DNA from 2 places in the Collinsella sp. wc0529 genome. Region 1 is predicted to be linked to the other one. Evidence: riboswitches for the same ligand, from Rfam matches in the RefSeq annotation. Region 1 holds a riboswitch; the other holds the start of a gene.
The links. A riboswitch is a leader RNA that binds a small molecule or an ion and turns the genes downstream of it on or off. The one in region 1 is predicted to bind thiamine pyrophosphate.

Region 2: linked by a shared signal. The riboswitch ahead of thiC (phosphomethylpyrimidine synthase ThiC) and the one ahead of thiM (hydroxyethylthiazole kinase) in region 1 are both predicted to bind thiamine pyrophosphate.

What each region holds. Positions count from the first base shown of each region.
Region 1 covers NZ_JBJXBO010000002.1:445,481-453,108, reverse strand. Annotated here, with positions in the region: gene ACKUTP_RS08610 (5-methyltetrahydropteroyltriglutamate--homocysteine S-methyltransferase) at 1-931, opposite strand, end outside; gene ACKUTP_RS08605 (LysR family transcriptional regulator) at 1,087-1,983, opposite strand; gene ACKUTP_RS08600 (HAD-IIB family hydrolase) at 1,994-2,902, opposite strand; TPP riboswitch at 2,996-3,106, shown strand; gene thiM (hydroxyethylthiazole kinase) at 3,158-3,997, shown strand; gene ACKUTP_RS08590 (MTH1187 family thiamine-binding protein) at 4,001-4,342, shown strand; gene ACKUTP_RS08585 (thiamine phosphate synthase) at 4,339-5,034, shown strand; gene ACKUTP_RS08580 (patatin family protein) at 5,137-6,006, opposite strand; gene ACKUTP_RS08575 (EAL domain-containing protein) at 6,330-7,628, shown strand, end outside.
Region 2 covers NZ_JBJXBO010000002.1:41,947-49,574, forward strand. Annotated here, with positions in the region: gene ACKUTP_RS06780 (TIGR02452 family protein) at 1-114, shown strand, start outside; gene ACKUTP_RS06785 (SGNH/GDSL hydrolase family protein) at 192-851, shown strand; gene thiD (bifunctional hydroxymethylpyrimidine kinase/phosphomethylpyrimidine kinase) at 1,185-2,015, opposite strand; gene thiC (phosphomethylpyrimidine synthase ThiC) at 2,192-3,526, opposite strand; TPP riboswitch at 3,519-3,634, opposite strand; gene ACKUTP_RS06800 (hypothetical protein) at 3,698-4,219, shown strand; gene ACKUTP_RS06805 (YaaA family protein) at 4,283-5,092, opposite strand; gene ACKUTP_RS06810 (aminopeptidase) at 5,218-6,615, opposite strand; gene polA (DNA polymerase I) at 6,782-7,628, shown strand, end outside.

The DNA of each region.
Region 1 (7,628 bases):
TTACCAAGCCCAGCACGACCTTCTTGCCCGGGGCAACGTACTTGAGCGGCTCAAAACCGCCGGCGCGCGGCGTGTCGAACTCCAGATAGAACGCATCGACATTCTCATGCGCAAACAGGTACGGCGCGATGGGATCGTAACCGCCCTCAAAGGCATAGGTAGAGTGGTAGTTACCACGGCACACGTGCGTGTTAATGACCAGGTCGTCGGGCTTGCCCTCGATGGCGGCGTTGTTGAGCGCCACGCCCAGCTCACTCACCTTTTGCAGATCAACCGGGCTCATTCCGGTCTTGGACACAAAGTCGGTATCGCAATAGATGCCCCAGGTGCAGTCATCAAACTGGATGTTGCGGCAGCCTGCAGCGTACAGGTCGGCGATCACCGTGCGATAAGCGGCTGCAATGGCGTCGGCAAGCTCCTCATCGGTCTTATAGACAGCGCGCAGGCTCTCCTGCTGGCCGTCGCAGCGATCGAGCGTGACCTCAGAGAACGTCTGGATCGGCGCCGGAATGGTTTGACGTGCGACCTGACCCTCCCCCTCAAGCGCCTTGACAAACTTAAAGTGCTCGACGAATGGGTGGTTCTCGCCGCTAATGGGACCGGTTACCACGGCGGTATCGGCCGTGGTCTCCTCGTCGTGGAACATATAGCCCGTACGCGAGGTACGGCGTTCAATGCCGTTGAGCCCCCACATAAAGTCGAGGTGCCAGTAACTGCGGCGAAACTCGCCATCGGTGATGACCTGCAGACCGGCGGCCTTCTGCTTTGCCACCAAATCGCGAATGGCATCGTCCTCGACGGCCTTAAGCCCCTCGGCATCAAGCGTGCCTGCCGCATAGGCAGCGCGGGCGTCCTTTACGGCCTGCGGACGAAGAAAGCTGCCGACGATATCGGCGCGAAACGGCGCGTTCGGTTGAATTGAAGTGCTCATAGATATCTCCCTTTGCATTGGTTGCTTTACTGGGACAGAGTATGAGCGCTCATATGGACATCGTAAAATATACGTTTATATCAGTTTGATATAGACGTTTCCTATATCAGTCTGGACTGCCATAAAGAGATTTGACCCGCGCGGAGCACAGCAGCCTAGATATGCTGGCGAATCGCGTCGATATAGGCCTGCCCGTAGCGCGTAAGTGTCGTGTTCTTGCGCGTGATGATGCCAATCTCCATGTACTCGTCTACATCAAGCGGAATCGAGATGATGCCGGGACCGTTAAGCTCATGGCTGATCACACCCGAACACACCGTGTAGCCGTTGAGGCCCATGGCCAGGTTGAACAGTGTCGCACGGTCGCGCACGCGGATATTCTTGCGGCGCTCAAACGTCGAGGTCAGTTCCTCGGAATAGTAAAACGAGTTGTAGCTGCCCTGCTCGTAGGACAGGAAGGGATAGTCCTCCAGGTCCTCGAGCGTCACGCTGGAGCGGCCCGCCAGCGGATGGTCGGCACACACAAAGACGTGTGGCGTGGCGCAGAATAGTCCTTCGAACACGAGCTCGTTGGCCGCCAGCATGCGCTCGATAACCTCGCGATTGTGCTCGGATAAGTACAGGATGCCCAGTTCGCTCTTCATATGCGCGACGTCCTCGATAATCTCGTGAGTCTGCTCCTCGCGCAGGGTAAAGTCGTAGCGCGCGGCATCGAACTCACGGATCACATCGACAAACGCATTAACGGCAAAGGAATAATGCTGACAGCTCACACTAAAGTGCGGCACCTGCTCGGACGCGCCCTTGTACTTGCCCTCGAGCAGGTCGGCCTGGTCGAGCACCTGGCGCGCGTAGCCCAAGAAGGTCTCGCCTTCCTCGGACACAATGACGCCCTTGTTGGTGCGCTCAAAGATGTGCACGCCCATCTCGTTTTCGAGATCGCGGATTGATGCGGTAATCGAAGGCTGCGACACAAAGAGCCGGCGCGAGGCCTCGGTGATGCTGCCGCATTCGGCAACTTTGACGACATACCTGAGCTGCTGAAGCTTCATGGCTTTCTCCCTAGACGTTCGTGACGTCGAAACCCGTCGCATCCATCTGACGCATAAACGGCGGCATCTCCCCCGTCGCGGCGCAGGCGGCAATCTGATGCAGAGCCCCGGCAACCGCATCGTCTGCCGCAGCGCCGATATGCCAGCGCGCGGCAGCCGTGACGGCCTCGTTGGCATTGGCGACTGCAACGGAGTTGGGAACGGCATCGATCATGGGCAGATCGTTATCGGAATCGCCAAATACGGCCACCTCATCGGTCGTCAGGCCCAAAGCGCGCGCCAGCTCCAGTGCAGCGCAGCCCTTGTCCCAACCGGCCGGAAGGATGTCAAGCAGGCGCACTCGATTGTTGGGAAACACAAGCGAGAGTTCCGGCACCTCAGCGGCAACGCGCTCGCGTAGCTCCACGAGCTCCTCACGTGAACGGGCACTCCAAATATTCGCCTTAAACACCGGCGCATCATCGACGACGGGACGGCACGGGGCCTCTTCGCCCTTGAGCCACGCGTTGCCGCCCGACTCCATGGCGCGGCGTACGCGCTCGGGATCGCTCGTCACGCAGTAGGCATCGTTATTCCAAAAGTCATCACCCAGGCTGTAGACCTTCAGATACGTATCGTCGGTCTCCTGCTCCAAGTAGTCAGCCAAACGCATAAGGGCGGCGTTGTCGGTCGCGCGCGAAGCGACCGCCTGACCGTCGACAAACATTACCTGGCCGTTGCAGAACGCGCCGGTCGAGAAGCACTCGACGCAATTGCGGAACATCCAGCCCATCGCGGACGGCTGGCGACCCGAAACCGGGCCAAAGTGCAGACCCGCCGCCTGCATGGCATGAATGCCCTCGATGGCGTAGTCGCTGGCGCCGTCATGCCCGGCTGGAATCAGCGTATCGTCCATATCGGTCAGCACAAGTTTAATCATAAGGCCCCCATTCGTATCGGTCCTACCTATTGTAACGACCTGCCAAAATAAACCTGTCCCTTTTTGGCAGGTGCGCTAGTATAGGGAACAACAGATTCGATGCGGGAGTGCCGGCGGTGCAAACCACAAGGCTGAGAGGGCATGGGGCCCAATCCTTTGAACCTGTCAGTTAATGCTGGCGTAGGGAGCATGCCGCCTTTACAGGGGCGCTGTCTATGCACAGCGCCCCTTTTCTATGCCAAGGAGGCATGTGCAGTGATTGATTCGGAACAGCTTAAGCAAAATGTGGTCAAGGCCGTGGAGGAGATTCGCGCCACCAATCCGATGGCCGGCTCCATCACCAACACGGTGACGATCGACTTTGTCGCCAATGCTCAGCTCGCCGTGGGCGGTTCGGCCGCCATGGTCTATCTGCCCGACGAGGGCGAGGCGCTCGTTGCCGGCGGCGGCGCCATCTATCTCAACATGGGCACGCTCTTCCCCATCTACGAGCAGACGATTCCCCGCGCGGCCAAGGCGGCACACGACGCCGGCAAGCCCTGGGTGCTCGATCCGGTGGGCCTGGGCATCGGTAGCCTGCGAACCCAGCTGGTAAACGAGCTCAAGCAGTACAAGCCTGCCATCGTGCGCGGCAACGCCTCCGAGATCATCGCACTCGCCGGCCTGTGGGGTCTTGAGGGCGAGGCAGCTGATCTGAGCCGCGTGCGCGGTGTCGATACCACCGACACGGTCGACGCCGCCCGCGATGCCGCTGTGGCGCTCGCCCGCTACACCGGCGGAGCCGTAGTGGTCTCGGGCGAAGTCGACCTGATTACCGACGGCACGACGGTGGCCAAGTCCCACGGCGGCAGTCCGCTCATGTCCAAGATCACCGGCTGCGGCTGCTCGCAGGGTGGCGTGCTGGCTGTGTACGCCTGCGCTGCCGATCCGTTTACGGCAGCCATCTGCGGCACCGCCGTCTACAACGTTGCCGGCACGCGTGCCGCCGCTGTCGCCGATGCCCCGGCAAGCTTTAAGGTCGCCTTTATCGACGAGCTCTACCGCGCGACCGCCCAGGATATTGCCGATAACCAACTCGAGCTCGAGGAGGCATAAGCCATGTCCGAGCCCGCAACCAATGCCGGCATGAACACACTCGTCGCCGTGGCCATCGCCCCGTGCGGCACCGGCGATGAACTGTCCGCCGAGGTCGCCGAGGTCGTGCGCGTCATTCGCGAGAGTGGCCTTCCCAACCACACCACCTCGATGTTCACCGAGATCGAGGGCGACTGGGACGAGGTCATGCAGGTCGTGCGCGACGCAACCTTTGTGTTGGCGAGCAAGGGCATCCGCACCGAAGTCGTGCTCAAAGCCGATATTCGACCCGGATTTACCGACACCATGACCGGCAAACTCGAGCGCATGGAAGCACAGATCAAAAAGCAGGAGGAAGCACGATGAGCATCCGCGACAACCTTGATATCTCGGCCTATCTAGTACTCGGCCCCGAAAACACGCTGGGACGTCCCGTGGGCGATGTGGTGGCCCAGGCGCTCGACGCAGGCTTTACCTGCATCCAGGTGCGCTCCAAGGTGGCAAGCGCCCGCGAGATCATCGCACTGACCGGCGACGCCGCGCAGGCAATCGCACAGGCTGGCAAGACCGGTCAGGTCGCCCTGTTAATCGACGACCGCCTGGACTGCGTACTCGCCGCGCGCGAGCAGGGTATTGCTGTCGACGGCGTGCACGTGGGCCAGAGTGATATTCCCGTCGAGGTCTGCCGCAAGCTTCTGGGCCCCGATGCCATCGTGGGCCTTTCGGCACGCTGCGAGGAGATGCTCGAGTACGTCAAGACCGCCGACATGAGCCTGGTCGACTACCTGGGCATCGGCCCGCTCCACGAGACCGAGACCAAACGCGATTGCGGACGCGCAGCCGATGGCTCCATCATCACCAAAAGCTTTGAGGATCTGGCCGCACTCCACGCGGCAAGCCCCGTGCCCATCGTGGTGGGCGGCGGCGTCAAGACGGCCGACCTGCCGCAGCTCAAGGCCACCGGCGTCGATGGCTTCTTTGTGGTGAGCGCCGTCTGCAGTGCCGACGACCCCTACGCCGCAGCCAAGGAGCTCGTCGATACCTGGCAGCGGGCATAGGCATAAGCCGAGCAGCCGATTCGCAGCCTCATATTCTTCAGCAACGGAAAGCGCATCCCAGCTTGGACCTCCATTCCGGGGCGCGCTTTCCGCATGCGACCCTTACCCCGCCAGATACGCTTCCAGCGTGGGCAAGGTCGCCTCCGCATCGCGGCGACCGATCTGGTAGATGCGTTCGAGTTCATCGGGCTCGCGGCACAGCGACGGCACCTTCACCGATTCACTCGGACGCACCACAAAAATTTCGCCGGCAGCCTCGCGACGTGCCAGGTCATCGAGCGTGGCATTGTAAACCTCATGCCGATGCTCAAGCGCTGCGACAAACTCCGGATAGTGACGGAACACGCGACGTAGCATGGGCATCACGCTGTTGGGCTGCTTCACAAAGCGCGCCGGCTGCGTGAGTACCACGATATTGCGGTCATACCCCTGCGCAAACAGCCATGCACTGGGAATAGAATCAGCCACGCCGCCATCCAGGTACTTACGGCCCTCAATGGCGACAGGACGCGTCGCCACGGGAATTGCCGACGACGCCCGGATCCACTCGATATCCCTCTCGTCGCCATACGGCAGATCGTGGTAGACGGCCTTGCCCGTCTCGATATCGGTACACACGCACGTAAACCGCATGGGGCAGGTGCGATATGTCTCCAGGTCGATGGGATCGCGCTCGATGGGCACCTCGTGATAGGCAAAGTCGGCATTGAACATATCGCCGGTTCGCAGCCAGCTGGCCACGCCTGCATAGCGCTTGTCGGCACAATAGGCCTTGTTGTAGCGAATGGCGCGGCCGATCTGGCGCGATTTAAAGTTGTAGCCAAACGCCGCGCCCGCCGAGACACCCACCATATGGTCGCAGGTCAAACCGTGCTCCATCCAAACGTCGAGCACGCCCGCCGTATACATACCGCGGTAGCCGCCTCCCTCGAGCGCGAGTCCCACCGTGCGCGTCGTATCCGGCTGTGCCATGCGACCATCTCCGTTCCTGCGTTTAAAACCGGGACAAGTATACCCGTCAACATATATCGTCTCAGTCGCATTTTTATCGGACATCGCATCGTCGCGCTGCCGTTTGTCGAATAATGGCCGCCCACAGCATGTGCACCCATATATAATTGTGTGCTGTTGTTTATACTACGCAGTAGTTATCAACAGCGAACATTAGCCGGTAAATTAGCCCAACAACGCAGCGAGGCGGGGGCCTGGATACACGCAAAGCGCCGAACAACAACGCGTGTGCACAACGAGCTCGCCCGACGCAATTCGCCCGACCTCAGAAAGCCGCTTACGACATGGATACTGTCAGCAATTACACCGAAACGCTCGAAAAGACCGTTCGCGACCTTCTCGAGCGTCAGGATGATCTGATTAGGACTGCCTTTACCGACCAGCTTACCGGACTTGGCAACCGCGGCGGCTTTGCCCGTTCCTTAGAGGAAATCTGGGAGCAGGAACTGCCCGTGACCATGGCGTTTATCGACATCGATAACCTTAAGCACTGCAACGACATCTTTGGACATGACGAGGGCAACCGCTATATCTTGCAGGTAAGCCTCTATCTCAAGCTGTATATGAAGGTGGACGAGGCGGCGTTTCGCATAGGCGGCGACGAGTTTGCCATCCTATCTACGGTTGCGACCGAGGACGACCTCGCCGAGCGTCTTGAGCACTGCCGAACGGTCCTGCTCAAAAACAACGATTCCGAGATGCCTCACTCGTTTAGCTATGGAGTGTCGCATGCCGACCCCGCCCTGGGCGAAGCCCCCAATCGCATGACGCTCGATGCCGACCATCGCATGTACGACTACAAGCTACGTCATGCCATGCACCTTGATCGACGCAATATCACGCAAGTCCACGCCGACGACTTCGAAATAAGCGATCGTATTTTCGACGCCTTTTCGATGCTCAACGAGGGCCGCTATTTCTTTATCGAGAACTTGGACAAACATCGCACCCTTTGGTCACAAGGCGCCTTGCGCGATCTTGGCCTTCCCTCGGAGCACATAGACAACTGCCGCGATTACTGGAAAACGCGCGTCCATCCCGATGACCTTGAGGCCTACATCAACGACATCGACCAAGTCTATAACGGCACCAAGCACCGTCGCGTCATGCAGTATCGTGTGCGCAATGCCGTCGGCGACTACGTCCTTTGCCGTGCTCGCGGGTTTCGTATCGACGGCGACGGAAATGTCCCCTCGCTCTATGTCGGCGAGCTCGTCAACCACTCACTTGCCGAAACCGTCGATGCCGCCACAGGCCTCGGAACGCAGCGCATGCTGGCCAACGCCATCGACGCCTGCCGTTGCGACCGTTGCGAGACGGGCCTTATAGCGGTGCGCGTTCGTGGCACGACAAAGCTCAACGAGCTCTACGGGGCCGAGGCTGTCGACAACATGCTCGCCGAATACGCAGGCCGCATGCTGTCGATCACCCGCGGTAGGAGTCGCGTCTTCCGTTCACGAAGTGTCCAGTTCGTCGTGCTCAGCAACGATTTGGACCACGGGGCATTCGAGCAACTGACCCGCCACCTTAAAGAGGCCGTTTTCGCTCCTGTTCAAATCGCGGGCGACACCATTACTCCCGTC
Region 2 (7,628 bases), 400 kb from region 1:
GAGGAGTCCTATGCCCAGGTTGCCGCTCGCGCTGCGGCAGCTCGCGCCGCCGAGCAGGCCCAGGCTGCTACCGAGGATGATGAGAACGAGGACGATTGGCGCAAGTACCTGTAATCGGTACGTGCTGACAGATGGGTCGAGCCGGCGGGAGGGCTGCTCCCGTCGGCTTTTTACTGAGCGAGGGGCTTACGATGAAAAACGTTCTATGCTTTGGCGACAGCAACACCTATGGTTACGATCCGGCGGGCATGCGCGACGGCACCGCGGTGCGCTATGCGCGGGATGTGCGCTGGTGCGGCGTGGCCCAACGTGACTTAGGCGAGGGCTGGCATGTAATTGAAGAAGGCCTCAACGGCCGCACGACGGTACGCGACGACATGTGCCATCTGGACACCAATCTTAACGGCATCCGCGCGCTGCCGATGCTGCTCGAGGCCCATAAGCCACTGGACGCCATTGTGATCATGCTGGGCACCAACGACTGCAAGACGGTCTTTAACGTGACAGCTGCCGATATCGCCCGTGGCGCCATGGCGCTGATTCGCGCCGTCCGCGCGTTTCCGTGGACCGACGCTGCGCCTTGTCCGCGCATTCTGCTGATGGCTCCTATCAAGATCAAGCCGCAGATCGCCGATGTATATATGACCGATTTTGACGAGCGTTCCGTCGAGGCCTCGGAGCATTTTGCTGAATACTATGCGCACGTAGCCGAGCAGTTTGGCTGCGACTTTTTGAATGCAGCGGAGTTTGCCGAGCCGGGCGATATCGACTATCTGCATATGATGCCCGAAAGCCATGAGAGCCTGGGTCACGCCGTGGCGGCCAAGCTCCAAGAGATGCTCGGTGAGTAGCACGGCCCCAAACCACCACAATAGTTCTCCTTGCGGTGGCTTGTTTCGTTGATTTGTCTTGATCTGTAACAGTTGTAAGGCCGAAAACGGGCTAGATGTTACAGACTAAGATTATTTAGGTCGATATCGGTCGTTTGTCTCGATCTGTAACATCTAGGGTCGATTTTGCCGAGTTACTGTTACAGATCGAGATTATCTTCTGAGCGGAATTTGAATGTCTCAATCTGTAAGAGGTGGGCCGAAAAATGGACTCTAATTGCTATGGATCGAGATGTTTGTGGGAACCACCGCAAAGGTGCCTGTCCCCTTTGCGGTGGTTTTGAACTGCGAGTCTTAATATTGCCACATATGGTTAACGGGGCCGGAGCCTTTGCCCATGTCAAAGCCGGCGGCGAGAGCGCCCGTTAGGTAGGCCTTGCCGGCGTTGACGGCATCGGCAAGATCCATGCCCTGGGCCAGCGCGCAGGCGATGGCGGACGAAAGCGTGCAGCCGGTACCATGCGTGTTGCCGGTCTCGATGCGCTTGTGGCGGAACCACGTGGTGAGCGGATCGCCCAGGTGGTTGCCCTCGTCATCGAGCGGTGCGGGCTCTGCTAGCACATCGTTGGCCTCGTTGACAAAATGCCCGCCCTTAACGAGAGACGCGCACCCAAAGCGGTAGGTGAGGAGCATGGCGGCATTTTGCTGCGTGCGCTCGGAATCGACCTCGTAATCGAGCAGCGCCATGGCCTCGGGAATATTGGGCGTGATGACGGTCGCCAGGGGGAACAGGCGGCGTGTAAGCGCTTCGGCGGCGTCCTCTGCGATCAGACGAGCGCCCGAGGTGGCGACCATGACGGGGTCGACGACGATATTTTGTGCGTCCCAGGCACTCAGGCGGTCGGCGATAACCTCGATAATCTCGGCAGAGGAAACCATGCCGATCTTGACGGCACTGGGGCGGATATCGTCAAAAACGGCATCGATTTGCGCCGCGACAATATCCGGGGAGATGTTTTGCACGGCGGTGACACCGAGCGTGTTTTGTGCGGTTATGGCTGTGATGGCCGTCTCGGCATACAGACGGTGCGCCGTGATGGTCTTGATGTCGGCCTGAATGCCGGCACCACCGCTGGAATCTGATCCTGCGATGGATAGAACGGCGGGTACCTTACTGCGATCCATGTTCGCTCCCTTGTTCGGTCGGATTCAAATGGGTCTTCTGCCTGCATTATAAAGTGCCCGGGCCGGCTGTATGCCGAACCCGGGCGGGTAGTGCAATCTTTACGCAAACGCAAGCAAATGTTCACACGTCAACAATTGACGAACACCTTGTTACCGATTGCGGCTCCGGCGACGAGTTAGTCCTCCATGCCGAGGTCGATCGTCGTGCCTTCGAACACCTTGTTAACGGTGCGGACGGCGCACATCTTGCCGCACATGGTGCAAGTACCCTCGGTGGCGGCGGGGGATTCCTCGTAGCGCTTCTTACCGGTGACCGGGTCGAGAGCGCACTTCCACATGGCGTCCCAGTCGAGCTTGCGGCGTGCCTGGCCCATCTTGTCGTCCATGTCGCGGGCGTGCGGCACCTTCTTGGCGATGTCGGCGGCGTGTGCGGCAATCTTGGTGGCCATGAGGCCGTCGAGCACATCCTGGGCGTTAGGCAGGCATAGGTGCTCGGCCGGCGTCACGTAGCACAGGAAGTCGGCGCCGGAGCTGGCGGAGATAGCGCCGCCGATGGCTGCGGTGATGTGGTCGTAGCCCACGCCGATATCGGTCACCAGCGGCCCGAGCACATAGAACGGGGCGTTGTGGCACAGGCGCTTCTGCAGTTTCATGTTGGCGGCGATCTCGTCGAGCGCCATGTGACCCGGGCCCTCGACCATGACCTGGACGCCGGCGGCCCAGGCGCGCTTGCACAACTTGCCGAGCTCAATCATCTCGGCGGTCTCGGTGGCGTCGTTGGAGTCGTAGAGGCAGCCCGGGCGGCAGGAGTCGCCGAGCGAAATCGTCACGTCGTACTCATGGCAGATTTCGAGCAGCTCGTCGTAGAACTCATAGAAGGGGTTCTCGTTGCCGGTGACCTCCATCCAGCCAAACAGCAGCGAGCCGCCGCGGCTCACGATGTTCATGAGACGGCCGGTCTCCTTAAAGGTCTTGGTGACCGACTTGTTAATGCCGCAGTGGATGGTCATAAAGTCCACGCCGTCCTCGGCGTGCGCGCGCACGACTTCGAACAGGTCGTCCTTGGTGAGCTTGACCAGCGGCTTTTCCATGTAGCCGATGGCGTCGTACATGGGGACGGTGCCTACCATGAGCGGCGTCTCGTCGATGAGCTGCTGGCGGAACTGGCGCGTCTTGCCCGAGTTGGAGAGGTCCATGATGGCGTCGGCGCCAAAGTCCTCAGCGATCTTGACCTTCTTCCATTCCTCGGCGGCATCGGCCTTGTCGCCCGAGATGCCCAGGTTGACGTTGACCTTGGTGGACAGGCCCTCGCCGACGCCAAAGGCGCGCATGCCCTTTTTGATGTGCACGATGTTGGCGGGAATGGCGATGCGGCCGTCTGCCACGCGCTCACGGATGTACTCGGGGTCGCGATGCTCGCGCTCGGCGACCTCCTTCATCTGCGGTGTGATCTGTCCGGCGCGGGCAAAGTCGATTTGCGTGACGAGCTTGGGCTCTGTCTGTGTGCTCATTGGCACGGCTCCCTTCGTTGGCATTACCCATATCAGGTTTGCGGGTCAGGGCGGGCGCGCCCAGTCTCAGCCTGCCGTCTTGTCCTGCAAGCTCCCCGTTTATGTGGTGGGCTCAAGTATAGCTCGAATGGGTACGATTGGCCTAACGAGCGTGCCTGTGGGGAGGCGTACATGGAAGACAAGCATCTATATCGAGAGACACAATGGGATGTATCGGCCGCGGAAAGCCGTGCGCACCATGGCCTTGTCGCGATTGGTTTTGCGGTGCTTGCCGTGTTGGTGATTGCCTTTTGTATCTGGACGTTTGGCGGTCGCGGCGGCGCTGCATGGGAGTTCGAGGCTGATGATAGCCTACCGATTATGACGGTGAGGAGTACTGGCGGTAATGCCAATACGCTCGCCGCGCCGGGCGACTATTGGTATTCGCGCGACGAGTTTGTGCAATTGCAGCTGAGCGGTGGGTCTATTCCTGGTGAGGAAATCGAACGCGTGACGTATGATGCGACGCTCAAAACGCTCACGGTGAAGCTTAAAGATCAAGGAGATGTGCCCACGACCATGGATATCGCCCTGACGGAATGGCGTTTGGAGCCTCCGACGGGTGTTGCGGTGTCCGAGGTTGAGCACGTCAAGATTGTCTATCAGGACGGTTCGACAAACGGGATTGCAAAGGCCGACGGTCTAGCAGAATAGCGGAGTGTTTACCGAATGTCATGAAAGCATGCCGAGGTGGAGTTCGGCGCTAGTGACAGGCTTCTAGAATGCCTGCTCGTTGATGAAGACCAGGCTGTCTGGGGACGAGAGCTCGGGGACATAGCGGTAGCCAAGGTTGAACTCGGTAAGACCGGCGGCGTCCTTGACCTTGTTTTCCGCCATCCAGCGGACCATCGAACCGCGTGCCTTTTTGCTGGCGGTCGATTGCTGGACGGGCTTATCGTTGCGGACGCCTTCGCCAAAAACGCAGGTGATAACCGTTGTATCCTGTGCAGCATGGGGCAGGACGGCTTTGGCGTATTCCACGCTGGCAAGGTTGACGATAGTGGTGTTAGAACCGGCCGGCGCAATTGCCTGCGCAAGTCGATTCCCCCAGAAGGCATAGAGATCGCGAGCACCGTCGACGGAGAGCTTCGCCCCCATTTCGAGCCGATAGGGCGACACGCCGTGGAAGGGGCGCACGCATCCGTAGAGTCCCGAGAGAATCCAGAGATGGTTTTGCAGCCAGTCGAGCTGTGCGGCATCCATGACCTCGGGCGCCATGCTTTGGTATTGGATGCCGTGGTAGGACATTACGGCGGGGGAGATTCGACGCGCGATATCGGGATCGGCGAGGTCGGCATCGCTCAGGACGGGCATAAATTCGTGAAGCGTATCCAGGCACGTTGCAAGCAGCCTGTCGCTCACGTTCCAAAGGGCCTGAAGGCCTGCCGCGCCATCCTCGCGTTCGATGCCCAGCAGTGTCTGATGAAGCCGGGCCGTCTGGTGTGCAAAAGGCGGTATGCCCCAAACGTCAAAGGCATCTTGAGCTGTCCGCATCTGTTTGGCGGGCGAAATGACGACCTGTAGCACGGAATCCTCCTCCCGTTAAAAAGTTGCGGTGAAATGCGGAACGCTTTTCCTGTTGGAAGGCCTGATGAATCCGTATTTCACCGCAAGTTATAAAGGGCTGGTTTGGGGCGCTTTACGAGGGTTTGTTAGGCGCGCTCGAGGAAGGCCTTGTAGCCGCGGTAGGCCTCGTAGATATCGGCCTTGTTGGCGACCTCCCATAGGGCGTGCATGGACAGAACGGCAACGCCGGAGTCGATGACATTCATGCCGTACTTGGCCATGATGTAGGCGATGGTGCCGCCGCCACCTGCGTTGACGCGGCCGAGCTCACAGGTCTGGAAATCCACGCCTGCCTTGTCCATGATGTCGCGGACGAGGGCCACATACTCGGCATCGGCGTCGTTGGAGCCGCCCTTGCCGCGGCTGCCCGTGTACTTGTTAAAGCACAGGCCGCGACCCATAAAGGCGGCGTTCTTGGTCTCGAACTTGGCGGCATAGCCCGGGTCGAAGCCGGCGGACACGTCAGAGGAGAGCATGCGGCTGCGGGCGAGCGCGCGGCGCAGGGCCAGCGGGCTACCCTCGCCGGCGAGCGTCATGATCTCGGCGACGGTGTTCTCGAAGAAGCGGCTCGTCATGCCGGTGGCACCCACGGAACCGATCTCCTCTTTGTCGACGATGAGCGTGATGCTCGTGCGCTCGACATTGGCCACATTGATCTGGGCGAGCATGGAGGGGTAAGCGCAGACGCGGTCGTCGTGACCATAGCCCAGAATCATGGAACGGTCGAGGCCCATGTCGCGGGCGGGGCCGGCGGGCACGACCTCGATCTCGGCGGAGAGGAAGTCCTCCTCCTCGACGCCGTACTGCTCCTTGAGGATGTCCAGGAACATCTGCTTGACGGGCTCCTTGGGGGCGTCCTTGTCGTCCTCATCGAACTTGACGGGACGGCCGCCCACGATCACGTCGAGAATCTCGGCATCGACGGCGTCCTTGGCAGGTTTGGACATCTGCTCGCTCGAGAGGTGGATCAGCAGGTCGGAGATGGTAAAGACCGGGTCGTCCGCCTTGTCGCCGATATTGATGTCGACGGTGGTACCGTCCTTTTTGCAGATGACGCCCACGAGTGCGAGCGGGGAGGCCACCCAGTGGTAGCTCTTGACGCCACCGTAGTAGTGCGTGTCGAGGTAGGCCATGTCGCCGGCCTCGAAGGCGGGGTTCTGCTTAAGGTCTAGGCGCGGCGAGTCCACGTGGGCGCCCAGGATGTTAAAGCCCTGCTCGAGCGGGGCGTTGCCCAGGTTGACGAGCATAAGGTCCTTGCCGTGATTGGCGGCGTACACCTTGTCGCCTGCCTTGAGCTCGCGGCCTTCGGCGATCACGGTCTCCAGGTCGACGTATCCCGCCTCCTCGGCCATCTTGATGCCGGTCTTGACGCACAGGCGCTCGGTCTTGTTCTCGCTCAAAAACTGCTTATAGCCGCGGCAAAGCTCCTCGAGCTCCTCGACTTGCTGTGGCGTGTACTTTTTCCATGCGCAGGGACGCTCCATGACGCAGGCTCCTTTCGGATCGATCGTGCTGGTTGATGTACCGTGAGCCATCGTATCACGCGCGGGCTCACGGTGGCGGGGGAGCTTGATGTGAGGTGGCCGCGGGGCGGGGAGCGTGTAAACTGGAGTGAGCAAACCGTGCCCAGCCCAAAGCGAGGTATTTAATATGTCTGACAAGCGCCGCACTTTTGCCGTTATCGACGGCAACTCGCTCATGCACCGCGCCTTTCACGCCGTGCCGCCGACCATGAACGCGCCGGACGGTCGCCCCACCAACGCGATCTTCGGCTTTCTGAACATGTTTCTTAAGATGATCGATGCCTTTAACCCCGACGGTGTGGTCGTGGCGTTTGATAAGGGCAAGCCGCGCGTGCGCATGGAGATGCTGCCGCAGTATAAGGCGCAGCGCCCGCCCATGGACCCCGACCTGCACGCGCAGTTCCCTATGATCAAGGAGCTGCTCACCGCGCTCAACGTGCCGATTCTGCAGTCTGAGGGCTGGGAAGGCGACGATATTCTGGGAACCATGGCGCGCTTGGGCGAGCAGGCCGGCTGCGACATGCTGCTGGTGACCGGCGACCGCGACATGTATCAACTCGTGACCGAGCACGTCAACGTGGTATCGACTCGCAAAGGCCTGTCCGACGTGGCGATTATGACGCCCGAGAGCGTGGATGACCTGTATCATGGCATTACGCCGGCGCTCGTGCCCGATTTTTACGGTCTAAAGGGCGATACGTCGGACAACATTCCGGGTGTACCGGGCATCGGCCCCAAAAAGGCGAGCGCGCTCATTGCGCAGTACGGTAGCCTGGACGAGGTTATCGCACACGCCGACGAGGTCAAGGGCAAGATGGGCGAGAACCTGCGTGCACACATCGACGACGCACTGCTGAGCCGTAAGGTGGCGACCATCCGCACCGATGCGCCCGTTGAGCTCGATTTTGGGGCGACGTCCTTCCCGGCGTTTTCTGCCGATGAGGTTTCCGCGGCACTGGGTACGCTCGGCATTA